3 regions of the Shewanella sp. BC20 genome follow, and region 1 is predicted to be linked to each of the others. Evidence: predicted binding sites of a transcription regulator. Region 1 holds the regulator's gene; each other region holds the start of a gene.

Region 1 (4,702 bases):
CCACTTCAGTGCGCCAGTTAGGCGCGGTTTCATTCAAGAAGTTTTGCAGTGTAATCGGCTCACCAAAGTTGACATAACCTTGGCCAAAATTACCTAATTTACGAATAGCACCAAAGACTTGCCATACAGATTCTTTCTGTTTTTTCTTACCGCTCAGCTCTTTGTGGTAAGTCGCCACTTCCATCACGTGATCGTAGCCTAAATACACAGGCACTAAGGTGACAGGGCGTTCGATACCACGCAGCACACTGTTGATCGTCATGGCGATCATGCCCGTTTTCGGCGCCAATAGACGACCGGTGCGAGAACGGCCTCCCTCAGAGAAATACTCAACCGAATATCCCTTAGCAAACAGCTGATCGAGGTATTCACGGAACACTGCCGTATAGAGTTTATTGCCGTTAAAACTACGGCGAATAAAGAAAGCGCCGCCACGGCGGAATAGCGGCCCCGCAGGCCAGAAGTTTAGGTTAATCCCCGCCGCAATATGCGGTGGCACCATGCCTTGGTAATACAGAATGTAGGATAACAGCAGGTAATCCATATGGCTGCGATGGCAAGGTACATAAACAATCTCGTGACCATCATGGTGAAGCTGACGGATTTGTTCAGCACCTTTGATGTTGATACCGCTGTAGAGCTTGTTCCATAACCAAGTTAGGAAACGCTCGGCAATACGCACTAGGCTGTCGGAATAATTCGCAGCAATTTCATCAAGATATTCAATTGCTGTTTCACGGGCTTGGGTTTCGGAAATCTTCTTACTCGCCGCTTCTTCCTGAATCGCCTTGCGTAAGGATTCGGATTTCAGCAGGGAGTGGAACATTGCCTGACGATTCGGCAGCACAGGCCCTGTCATCACTTTGCGTTGGCGGCGGAAATGTACTCTAGCCACCCGCGCCAGTTTATGGGCAATCCCCATATCGGTGCCGTGTTCGTCGGCCATGTAACGTAGCGATACCGCATTCGAAAACTGAACAAAGTTGTGACGGCCCAAAAATAGGATCATCAAGCACTTACGTAACCAAGTTGGGTTCTCGCGCTCAAGCACAGCCGCCTTCATGGTGTCGTCTTCTTTACCCGGAGTACGGCCCCAATACAGACTCACAGGCACCAGCTGAATATCTAACTCTGGCTTTTCCTTATGGACGGCCAACAGGCGCATAAAACATTCGAGGAATGGCTCATTACTGGCACGCTCGCCAAACAAAGGCTTACGGCCTTCGAGGCAAACTACACGGGGCGCGACAACGCCATTGACCACGAGCGGCTCGTAGGGGCTTGGCAAACCCAGCTTAGTGGTGATTTCGCTTAACGCAGCAATATCACTCAGGGATTCTGTTTTCATTACATAAGCAAGCGGTCTGGACGCGTCCAGATTCAGATCGGCAAAGGGATCCTGCGGCACAACAATAGTGTGCACTAAGTGTTTTTGGATCCAGCGTAATGATTTCAACCAAAGAGAGTCTTGTTTAGGCATTATTCTTATGCAATGTAAGTACGTTCATTAGCCCCATAGAATACCAGATTCTAGGGAATATTCGCTAATACTCTCCAATCGCGTTAAAAAGTGGTTAATACTTGCACTACGAATAATACTGTATATACTAACAGTAACTGTATAGAAAAACAGGAAAGAACATGAGACCGTTGACGCCACGCCAAGCCGAAATTTTAGAGCTGATTAAACGTAATATTGCCGAGACTGGCATGCCACCCACCCGGGCCGAAATCGCCACCCGTTTGGGTTTTAAAAGTGCAAATGCCGCCGAGGAACACCTTAAGGCATTGGCAAAAAAAGGCTGCATCGAGATCATGCCTGGCACTTCCCGCGGGATCCGCCTCCCAGTTGAGGAAGAAGATAACAGCGAATCTGGCTTACCACTGATTGGTCAAGTGGCTGCGGGCGAACCTATCCTCGCCCAAGAGCATGTCGAACAGTATTACCAAGTCGACCCCAGCATGTTCCACCCAGCCGCCGATTTCTTGCTGCGCGTCAGAGGCGACAGTATGAAGAACATCGGTATCCTCGAGGGAGATCTGCTCGCCGTTCATAAGATACAGCAAGCGCGCAATGGCCAAGTAGTTGTTGCTCGCGTTGACGATGATGTAACAGTTAAACGCTTTGAAAAGAAAGGGAATCTCGTTTATCTACATGCTGAAAATGAAGATTACTCCCCGATTAAAGTCGATTTAAGTTTCCAAAGTCTAACAATTGAAGGGCTCGCCGTAGGGGTGATCCGCAATGGAGATTGGCTATGAACAAACTACTAGGTAATGCCCCGCGTCACCCCGGTTTATGGCTCGATGCGGTACGCGAAACCGATACTGACTGGCAGCATACGCCTATCATCACTATGCCTACCGAGAGCCAAGGGCGCCAAGAGCTAATGCAACTTAGTAAACAGTTGGCACAACTGAGCCAACAAGGCCGCTGGGTCGTGCTCATCAATCCACCCAGTATTGGCTACAAGCAGTTACTGGCCAGCGCTGGCGTGCGTATGGATCGCGTACTCTTAGTCCATGCGAAAGATGAAGTGGAAACCCTGTGGGCCATGGAAAAAGCCTTAACTAGTGGCACTTCCAGCGCAGTAATTACTTGGATCCACTCACTCGATGCCCGTGACAATCGTCGTTTGCAAATTGTGGCCAAGAGCGCCCGCGCCATGGGAATCGTGCTCGAAGGTTTCGTAAATCACTCACCTACGGACGCGACACTCAAGCAACCAGCTCACTTTGCCCAAGGTAGTTTTTTTAGCTCTGTTCATTAAAATTTTTGCACTGCGTATTTAGCCTTGAAAGCCGCCTCACCTGTGAATGTGGGGCTTTTTTTTGGCAATTTTTCAGACAATTAGAAAAAGAAGTGATCTTGATCAATTTTTAAACAGCAAGTATGTTTGATTCAGGCGAGCATAATATATCGCCCGTTTAGGCAAAAAATATCGACGATTTATCGAATATCTCTTGCCCACAAAAATCGAGAATAATGGGTTTATTCAGCAGTATGTGCCAGTGTGGCTAATACCAGCAGTAACAATACTTAATCAAAAGTAAGCCGCCAACGCACGTTGAAGTCAGAGAAGCTTTTTTGGGAACTGAAGAGTTTGCATAGAGTTGAGACTTACTGTGTTGCTCTTCTTTGTAGTTGCTATTCGCAATTGGCAGAGGAGAAGTCTTGTGAAGCAATGGTTGTATTGTTTACTCGTGGTGCTATTCGCCCCACCGTTGGCCGCAGCGGACATGCGGTTCAACATGACCCCCGGCGTAACAGAAATCAGTGGCAAGGTTTATCACTTACACATGACGATTCTGTATATCTGCTGCGCGATAGGCCTAGTGGTTTTTGGCGTGATGATTTATGCCATGATCAACCACAGAAAATCCAAGGGCGCGGTCGCGTCTCACTTCCATGAGAGCACAAAAGTCGAAATCGCGTGGACGATTATTCCTTTTGTCATTCTGATCTTAATGGCGATTCCCGCCACGAAAACTCTGATTGCCATGGAAGATCCCAGCAATGCCGATCTCACGGTAAAAGTCACAGGTTCTCAATGGAAATGGCATTATAGCTACTTCGATCAAGATATTGATTTTTACAGCATTCTCGCCACTCCAAGACCTCAAATCGAAGGTAATGAAGCCAAGGGAGAGCACTACTTACTCGAGGTCGATAAACCCCTAGTATTACCCATCAATCGTAAAATCCGCTTCTTGATGACCTCAGAGGATGTCATCCACTCATGGTGGATGCCCGCCTTTGCGGTAAAAAAAGACGCTAACCCAGGTTTTATCAACGAGGCGTGGACCCGTATCGATAAACCCGGTATTTACCGTGGCCAATGTGCCGAGCTTTGCGGTAAAGACCATGGTTTTATGCCGATAGTGGTGCAGGCATTACCCGAAGCCGAGTTCGATGCATGGGTTGAAGAACAAAAACAAGCCGCCAATGCCGCTGCGCAAGCCGCACAAGCCGCGTTATCGCAAACACTGACTAAAGAAGAGCTGATGGCTCAGGGTGAGCAAGTTTACCTCGGTCACTGCGCGGCCTGTCACCAACCCAACGGTGAAGGTCTACAAGGAGTATTCCCGCACCTCAAAGGCAGCCCGATTGCGACCGGACCACTGAGCGGCCATCTTGAAATCGTGCTCAATGGTAAAGCGGGTACGGCCATGCAAGCCTTTGGCAAACAATTAACGACCCAAGAGATTGCCGCCGTGATTACCTATGAGCGTAATGCGTGGGGCAATAACACGGGGGATGCGGTGCAAGCCAAAGACGTTGATGCCCATAAATCAGGTGGCACCAATAGCGAACCAGTAGCAACGACTCCGCCCCCAGCAACCACCGATGCGCCAAAGCCTGCGACAGAACCCGCCGCCAGTGTCGACCCCGCGAGTCTTCCCACGCTTAGCCATGATGAACTGATGGCCGAAGGGGAAAAGACCTATGCCACGATTTGCGCCGCCTGCCACCAGCTAACGGGTGCCGGTATGCCTCCCGCCTTCCCCGCCCTTGCTGGCAGCGCTATCGCAACGGGTCCGGTCGCCAATCACATCGACATTGTGATGCACGGTAAACCGGGCACGGCGATGCAGGCATTTGGCACACAACTCACGCCACAACAGCTTGCCGCCATCATTACCTATGAGCGCAATGCGTGGGGCAATAATACTGGCGATACAGTGCAACCCGCTGATATTG
Region 2 (4,702 bases), on a different contig from region 1:
TTCATGGATACCTATTTATGATTGTGGCAACTTATCCAAAATCTGTGTCTTAAAAATCCCCGCCCAATCCCTAGCGACTAACAGCCGATAAAACTCCGAATCCGGATTAAGGACACTAAAAAGTTGTATGTCCGCATAGGGATAATATTGCGAGGTTGCTTGATAATGCTTCAGCTGCACTAACCCCAATGCGCCCGCTAAAAAGTGCCCGCCGCCCAATGTAGTGACCTGCTGTGATTGGCGAAGCTGTAAAATCTCTGCGGAGGTATTCACTGAACTCACCAACACATCACGCCCGGGCTGAAGTCCTTTTTCCCGCAAGGCTTTTAGTACTCCAATAGCCATATTATCGCTGGCCGTCCAAATCAGATTTAAATCGTGATAGCGGGAAAGCAAAGTTAAGGTTTGCCCGTAGGCAATATCTTGGCTCCACTGGCCATAGACGGTTTGAGTCACAGTGGCATTGTGCTGCATAAAAAAGTAGTCATTGGCGCCTTGGGTGCGCAGTACTGAGGCGGGCGTCGACTTATCTCCCGAAATTAATAAAACCTTCGCGTTTTCATCCTTTAAACCACTTAATAGGGTTTTGGCCGTTTCGGCACCAATCGCGTAATTATCGGGAATAATGGCTGGTAATAAATAGGTTTGCCAATGTGGATCCGCTAATAAGGTTTCTCGCTCGGCCACTGAAATATCATTCAATATCAGCTGCACATATATGGGATAGTGGTAGAGCAACTGCAACATTTTTATTGCTGACTGCTTCTCATTTACCAAAATAATATGGCTAGGGATGGATGAGGTAGAGCTTAATAATACCTCTAATTGGTTAATCATTTTAAAATGATTACGGTCTGAATGGGTTATTTTTAAATTAATATCCAGCTGAGTGGCAGCCACTTGCATTAATTTATCGACATCACCCCAAAAGCTATCCGTTGCGGCGCCAGGGTTAAAAAAAGCCACTTCTAATTTGGCCCATGCAGGCGATGTGGAACACAGCAGGCCTATAAATAAACAACTCAAATACCATAGACGCAAAAGCGAGTTCTCCTCGACGGTGTTTCCCCAAATGTGTTCCGTCACTGGAGGTCACTTTATTATTTCGATTCACAACCTTGTTACCGCATAATTACCAAAGCATGTCGCTGGTAACCAATTATTTGATTAAACCACAAAATAATAAAAAGTGAACTTGGTAACTAAGAATATTTATTTTTGCCTAAGTTCAGCGCAACCAATTATAGGATATTCATTTTAATTTTAATAAGATAACTTAAATGTTAACGGATAAGTTCATTCTTTTGGTGTAACGCCTCCCCACCAGTTAACCCATCGCCATTTATCCTTTGGCCAGCGTCAAGCCCAAGATTGCCTTACGCTTATACTCTGTTAGTATATGTATAAATTCACAGTGATTGAGCGCTAACGACTTGCAGCAATTGGATCTTGTTCCGATCACCGACCTCAAAGGCGTCGCCAAAAGGGTGGCGGAAAAACTCGCAAAGCTCGGCATCACAACAGTACAAGATCTGCTGTTTCACTTACCCCTGCGCTACGAAGACCGCACTCAAATTTATCCTATTGCCGCCTTAATGCCGGGAAATTACGGCACCATTGAAGCCGAAATCCAGTCGACGCAAATCATTCAAGGCCGCAAACGCATGCTGGTGTGCAATGTGCGGGATAATACCGGCAGCATGAGCCTGCGCTTTTTTAACTTTTCGATGGCGCAACGCAATGCAATGCAAAATGGTTTAATGATCCGCGCCTACGGTGAAATTCGCCGTGGTAATCATCAGGCAGAAATCGTCCATCCCGAGTACAAAATTGTGTATCCCGGTGAAGAGATTCATTTAAGCGATACCCTTACGCCGATTTATCCCACTACCGAAGGACTCAAACAGGCGAGTTGGATCAAGCTCACCGAGCAAGCCCTCGAATTATTAGAAGACGGCGGTTTGACCGAGTTATTACCCACCAATTTGCAGCCCAACAGCATGAGCTTAAAACAAGCGCTGCAAACCCTACATCGCCCCCACGCTGGAATATCACAATTTGACTTAGAGCTCGGCCAACATCCGGCGCAGCAACGGCTGGTGCAAGAAGAACTGCTCGCCCATAACCTCAGCATGCTCCGACTCAGGCAGCGCAGCAATCTCGACGCCGCCGTGACCATGCACGCCAGCGGCCAGCTATTGAATCCCTTTCTCGCCTCATTGCCCTTTAAACCGACGGGCGCCCAGCAGCGGGTCGTCGCCGAGATAGGTAAAGATTTAGAGCAACCGCACCCCATGATGCGCTTAGTTCAAGGGGATGTGGGTTCGGGTAAAACCTTAGTCGCCGCCCTCGCCGCGCTGCAGGCCATCGAAAATGGCTACCAAGTGGCTATGATGGCGCCTACCGAATTACTCGCCGAGCAGCATGCAGCAAACTTTGCAGCCTGGTTTGAGCCTCTGGGATTAAAAGTCGGATGGCTAGCAGGCAAACTTAAAGGCAAGGCGCGGGCGCAATCCTTAGCCGATATTGAATCGGGCGCGGCGCAAATGGTGATTGGTACCCACGCCATCTTCCAGCAACAGGTAACCTTTAACAAACTAGCCTTGATCATCATTGACGAGCAGCACAGGTTTGGGGTTCACCAACGGATGGGACTCAGGGAAAAAGGCATCAACCAAGGTTTTCATCCTCACCAGTTGATTATGACAGCAACCCCAATCCCGCGAACCTTAGCCATGACAGCCTACGCCGATTTGGACACCTCGATTATCGATGAGTTGCCACCCGGCCGCACGCCCGTGACCACAGTCGCCATTCCCGATTCGCGTCGCAATGAAGTGCTCGAGCGCGTCCGCAACAGCGTAGTCACTGATAAACGCCAAGCCTATTGGGTCTGTACTCTAATTGAAGAATCCGAAGTCCTTGAGTGCCAAGCGGCGGAAGATACCGCCGAAGAATTGCGCCAAGCGCTGCCGGAACTGAGCATAGGTTTAGTCCACGGCCGGATGAAAAGTGCTGAAAAGCAACAAATTATGGCCGACTTCAAGGCGGGAAGCATACATCTCTTGGTGGCAACCACAGTGATTGAAGTCGGCGTCGACGTCCCCAACTCCAGCTTGATGATTATCGAAAACCCCGAGCGACTGGGCCTTGCACAGTTGCACCAGCTGCGGGGCCGCGTAGGGCGCGGTGCCGTGGCGAGCCATTGTGTGTTACTCTACAAGGCGCCATTGAGCCAAACCGCGAGCCAGCGGTTAAATGTGCTCAGGCAAAGTAATGATGGTTTTGTGATTGCACAGAAAGACTTAGAGATCCGTGGGCCGGGCGAAGTACTGGGCACTAAGCAAACGGGACTGGCCGAGCTGAAAATCGCCGACCTTGTCCGCGATCAGGCGCTTATCCCACATATCCAAAAACTGGCGAGCCATGTGATGTCACAGGCACCAGAATCGGTCGATGCCATTATTCATCGCTGGCTTGGACACAGGCAACAATACGTTCAGGCCTAAACCTTAAGCTAACCCCTTCAAGGTAAAATAAATTCAGCCTGTTCAGCTCACCACTATGGACAAGCGCGTGGAAACTTGCACAATGAACCTGCCACCGACAACTCGTTGGCACTTGCACTTTAAATGTTAGCTGCATGTATTCACCCCGTTACCTTGACACTTAAGCGAAGGATGTAAAATGCAAGTTAATCAAGATGATAGAATTACACCTCAAGAAACCTCTTCAAGCAGTAATCGCTTTGCTTTGATTGCGATTGTGCTCGTCGTGCTGCTCTCTGCGGGAGGTTATTATTACTACACTAAAGATGACTCACCCAAGCTCATCCCCAATGCGCCGATAGTGCTGCCTGAGCCGCCTTCATCTGAACCTATGACGCTTGAGACAAGCACAGAGCCTGAAACTGCGCCGGTGGAAAATGAAGCACCAGCGGTGACCACGCCGGAAACCGAAACCGTCGTCACGCCAACCGAGCCTGCGATTCCTGAAGAAGTCGTCCCTAGCCTGCCTGAGAGCGATGCCTTTGTGCATCAAAAAGCGCTAGCGATCATCAATAACAACGTGGTCGGTTCCTCTTTAGTGAACCAAGATTTGGCCCGTCAGTTTGTGGTGTTCGTGGACAACTTGGCCCAAGGCGATCTCGCCCGCAAAGTCAGCCCAGTCAAAGGCCCAGAAAAGCTATTCACTGTGTCTGAAATCACTAGCAAAGTGTATTTAAATCCAGAGAGTTACCACAGATACGATGCCTACGCGACTGTACTTGCCAGCATGGATGAAGCAAGCTTAATGCACACTTACAAACAGCTCACACCGCTGTTTGATGAGGCCTTTGCCGAGTTAGGTTACAGCAACGCCAAGTTCAATGACCGAATGCTGCAAGCCATTAAAATCATGCTGGCCGCCCCTATCATCGAAGAGCCTATTGAGCTCAGTTCAATCAGCGTGAACTACCGCTTTGTGGATCCTAATTTAGAGGCCTTGCCGAGCGCGCAAAAACTGATGATCCGCATGGGGCCTGAAAACACCCGTAAAGTCAAAGCGGCGCTGCGTAAATTGGAAAACCAACTCGCCCAATAATGCTCCAAGCTTGTCTAAAAAGGCGCCTAGTGCGCCTTTTTTGTATCTTAAAAATACTACCTATAGACTTGTTCAACTCAGGTTCAGTCCAAGGTTTTATCCTCTATCCTCCCAATAC
Region 3 (4,702 bases), on a different contig from region 1:
CTTTGTCCCCATCGAAAAGACTGAGGGTGGCAACTTTCGCTGCCACAAGCACACATAGGCTTATCGAGAAGATTAATCGGTCGAGCAGAATGTGGTAGGATCAAGCCAAATTTGCCCTATACCCACAAGACCTGATGAGGGACCTCCTGTGACAGCGTTAAGTCAGTTATACCCACAGCCTTTATGGCAATGGTTCGAACAAATCTGTGCAATTCCCCACCCTTCCAAACATGAACAAGCACTCAGCCAACACATCCAAGCATGGGCTAAGAGTAAACAACTCGATGTCGTGGAAGATGCGGTCGGCAATTTAATCATTCGCAAACCCGCAACGGCCGGAATGGAAGATCGCAAAATCGTCGTGATCCAAGCTCACATCGATATGGTGCCGCAAAAGAATGCCGACAAAGTGCATGACTTTACCAAAGATCCTATCGAAGCCTATGTTGACGGTGACTGGGTAAAAGCCAAAGGCACAACCTTAGGCGCCGACAATGGTATTGGCATGGCGTCGGCCTTAGCGATTTTAGGTAGCGACGACATCAAACACGGCCCGCTGGAAGTGCTGCTCACAATTGATGAAGAAGCGGGCATGACAGGCGCCTTCGGCCTGCAAGCGGGTATGCTGGATGCTGAAATCCTGATCAACACCGACTCAGAGCAAGAAGGTGAAATCTACATGGGCTGCGCTGGCGGCGTCGATGCCCAGATCACTCTGCCTATGGTATGGCAAGCCTCGGAGCAAAGTTACGCATCATTTAGCCTGCATTTATCGGGCTTAAAAGGCGGTCACTCCGGGGTTAACATTCATTTAGGTCGCGGTAACGCCAACAAGCTTCTCGCGCGTTTCCTTTTTGAAAATGCTGATGAATTAGCGCTGGAATTAACCCAATTTACCGGTGGTTCACTGCGTAATGCTATCCCCCGTGAAGCCAATATCAGCTTTATGTTACCTCCAGAAAATGTCGATGCACTGAATGAAAAAGTACGTGCTTTTGAAGCCTTAGTCCGCGCCGAGCTGGCAATTGCCGACCCAGACATGTGTTTAGTATTGAGCGAAATCCCAACGCCCAAACGTGTGATGAGTGAAAACAGCCAAAACACATTGATCGACCTGCTACATGTATGCCCTAATGGCGTGATGCGTATGAGCGATGAAGTCGCGGGCGTGACAGAAACCTCACTCAACGTTGGCGTGATTAGCACTAACGATGAAGAAGTTAGCATTCTGTGCCTAATTCGCTCGCTCATCGATTCGGGCCGCAGCCAAGTTGAAGGCATGCTTAATGCGCTGACCAACCTAGCTGGCGCTGAAGTTGAATTCAGTGGCGCTTACCCAGGTTGGAAGCCAGATAACAGCTCACCCGTAATGGCGATTGTGCGTGAGACCTACGAGTCTATCTACCATAAAGAACCGGTTATCATGGTGATCCACGCGGGTCTTGAATGCGGTCTGTTCAAGAAGCCTTATCCAGAAATGGACATGGTGTCGATTGGCCCTACCATCCGTTATCCACATGGCCCAGATGAAATGGTCAATATCACCACAGTTGGTCAATACTGGGATCTGCTCCTTGCTGTACTAGAACGTATTCCCGCTAAAGGTGAATAATCACTCTAGGTGAATAGTCGCTAAGCAGACTTAAATAACAAAGGCCGCAGAGGGTTTACCAATGCAGCCTTTTTATGGCTTCTATTTGCGCACTGCGTAAGGCTGATTATCGCGTTAACTTACATAACTTAGCTAAGCTTAGCTAGGTTAGATTTATGCTGAGCCAGAGCCGCCCAGATTAGATAAACACTAAAACACAAAATCCAACTGCTTAGTTTCGCGTACCATGAGCGGCGAAAGCGTGTCTTTACTCTCGGCGAGTCCAACAGAAACCCCGAGTAACCGAATTCCACGGCCCTCTTGCCTAGCCATTGCTTGGCTCAGTAGCTCATAGAACATCACCACGGAGACCTCGTCACTACGATGCTCGATGGTGGTCTGTTTAAAATCATTAAATTTAAGTTTGACCACCTGCTTATGGATTTGCCTTCCCTTAGCGCTTCGCCCTAAACGGCTGGACAACTCTTGGATTAATCCCGGCATTACTTGCTGGCACTGCTCCAGCGTGTAAATATCCTGAGCGAGAGTGGTCTCAACGCCCACGGATTTGCGCTCGCGGCTCACTGAAATCCCACGATCATCGATGCCATGGGCCCGCTCGACTAACACAGCGCCAAACTTACCAAAACGGGCAATCAACTCTTGCTTAGGATAAGCCTGCACATCGGCGCAGGTATTTAAGCCTAGCGAAGACAGTTTCTCAGCGGTCACTTTACCGACTCCGGGTATTTTCCGCAGGGATAAGCTTTTAACGAACTCAGGCACCTCATCGGGTGGGATAACACATTGTCCATTGGGCTTATTTAAATCAGAGGCAACCTTGGCGAGAAATTTAATCGGCGCCACGCCCGCCGATGCCGTCAGCCCAGTTTCGGCCAAAATATCACGGCGAATCGCCTCGGCGATTAATGTGGCAGAGCCCTTAAACAGCTTACAATCGCTAACATCTAAATAGGCTTCATCGAGGGATAGCGGTTCGATTAACTCTGTGTATCGGGAAAATATGGCGCGAATTTGCTGCGAGACCTCTTTGTAGACCTGCATACGACCGGGAACGAGGATAAGATTGGGGCACAATTTCAGTGCGTAGCCCGTCGCCATGGCAGAACGCACGCCAAATTTGCGCGCCTCATAATTACAAGTGCTGATGACGCCACGCTGCACCCGACTGCCGCCGACAGCCAGCGGTTTACCGCGGTATTCGGGAAAATCCCGCATTTCCACCGCAGCAAAATAGCAATCCATATCGATATGAATGATTTTTCGCACCTTGCATTCCTCCGACACTCAAAATACTGTATATAAAAACAGTAATCAAGTGTCACTTATCAATTTGCCGTGGTGCTGTTTGCGCTTGGATTATAAACTCTCAAAAAACAAAGGGAGCCTTAAGGCTCCCTTGATTTGCAACGTTTTGAATTAAATCTTAAATTGCCCAATGTTACGGGTGAGTTCGTGAGTAGCTTGCTCAAATCCTTGCAAACTTTGGGATAAATCTTGGCTTGAGAGCAAAGACTGATCGGACAAACCACGTACGCTAACCACGTTCTGTGCCACCTCTTCAGCCACAACGGCCTGCTGGCCAATCGCGACGGTAATTTCCACCGTTTGCTGCTGAATCGACACAATGGCACTGGCGATATCACTTAAGGCTTGCTCCACTTGTGTGGTCAAGTCTTGCCCGACTCTTGCCTGCTCAACCCCAGATTCCATCACCTGCTCGGCTTGTAGCGCACTCTGTTGCAGGGTTTGGATAATGCCTTGAATGTTGGCGGTAGAATCTTGGGTACGAGACGCGAGGGTACGCACTTCATCGGCCACCACCGCAAAGCCTCGGCCCTGCTCCCCCGCCCGCGCCGCCTCGATGGCCGCATTGAGCGCCAGCAAGTTGGTTTGGTCGGCAATGTTACGGATCACGCTTAACACTTCGCCAATTTGCTCAGAGCTGCTACGTAACTCCTTGATGACTTTGGCCGCTTCAATCACTTGAACCGATAATGCCTTCATACCTTCGGTCGCACGGGACACAATTTGAGTACCGTCATGGGCTTGGGTTTGTGCCTTTTCAGCAAAATCATTCGCCCGCTGGGCGCTAATCGCCATTTCTTGGCTCGTCTGTGCCATTTGGGTGGCGGCCGTGGCCACTGAGTCGATTTGTTGTTTCTGCGATGACACCGAAGATACCGCTAAATCACACACTTGGCGCGCATCCATCACCCCAGTGCCCACCTCTTGGGTTAAGTTGCGAGTGTGCAGTAACATCTGCTGCACCTTTTCGGCAAAGCGATTGAAGGCATCACCCAACTTGCCTAACTCATCTTCGCGCTCCATTAAAATGCGTTGGGATAAATCGCTATCACCTTCGGCAATGTCTTCCATGGCATCGAGCAATTTGCCGAGCTGGCGTCTAAAGGGCAATAACATCAACCATACTGTGATGCCGACCAAGAGCATGATCCCTAAGGCAACAAAACAGGCATTCCAAAAGGCTTCGGTCACAGGCGCTTCAATCACCTCATGGGGCAACATAAAGGCTAAGTGCCATTTTTGCTTAGGATAATCACCGCCCACAGACACAAAGGTTACCCGCTGCGGTACACCGTTAAAGGTGACTTCGGCAAAGCCCTGTGCTTCGCGCTGCATTTGTTGTCTTAAGGCGGTAAAACCTGAGGTGTCCTTAAACTGGCTATCGATTTGATTCGCAAGTGAGCCAGGCGGGAATTTATCTGAGAATCCTGGGAAATAAACCAGCTTACCTTCATCTGTCATCAGGAAGGCTTGCCCATAGTTGCGGTATTTGATTGGCGCTAACAGGGTTTTACCTATGGTATCGATGAGAATATCCATACCACCAATCCCGATGAGTTCGCCATTGACACCATAGACTGGGGTTTTAACTGTGGCTGAAATAGAGCCATCGTTGGCATCGACCGCAGGATCGCCCACAAATAGGCCGTGCTGATCGATAGCCTCCTGCCACCAAGGACGCTTGTTAGTGTAATAGTTTGGATCGCCATCGAAACGGCCATTGAGGTCGAAATATTCGAAGGTATTCGCCGAGCCAAAGAACACTGACTTCACATCGCTATC

What was found. Region 1 encodes LexA, which represses DNA repair genes until DNA is damaged. Its sites were predicted from a motif close to TACTGTATNNNNATACAGTA; they were not measured.
Region 2: a site for LexA is predicted at 1,398-1,417, ahead of recG (ATP-dependent DNA helicase RecG). Genes of this name have one in related genera too.
Region 3: a site for LexA is predicted at 2,906-2,925, ahead of dinB (DNA polymerase IV). Genes of this name have one in related genera too.

What each region holds. Positions count from the first base shown of each region.
Region 1 covers NZ_NHRI01000009.1:85,906-90,607, reverse strand. The annotation lists gene plsB (glycerol-3-phosphate 1-O-acyltransferase PlsB) at 1-1,480, opposite strand, end outside; gene lexA (transcriptional repressor LexA) at 1,642-2,262, shown strand; gene CBX96_RS11065 (cell division inhibitor SulA) at 2,259-2,771, shown strand; gene coxB (cytochrome c oxidase subunit II) at 3,178-4,702, shown strand, end outside.
Region 2 covers NZ_NHRI01000013.1:106,445-111,146, reverse strand. The annotation lists gene CBX96_RS14335 (GGDEF domain-containing protein) at 1-5, opposite strand, end outside; gene CBX96_RS14330 (ABC transporter substrate-binding protein) at 16-1,041, opposite strand; gene recG (ATP-dependent DNA helicase RecG) at 1,434-3,509, shown strand; gene CBX96_RS14320 (DUF3014 domain-containing protein) at 3,688-4,584, shown strand.
Region 3 covers NZ_NHRI01000012.1:109,830-114,531, forward strand. The annotation lists gene CBX96_RS13570 (aminoacyl-histidine dipeptidase) at 149-1,612, shown strand; gene dinB (DNA polymerase IV) at 1,802-2,881, opposite strand; gene CBX96_RS13580 (methyl-accepting chemotaxis protein) at 3,032-4,702, opposite strand, start outside.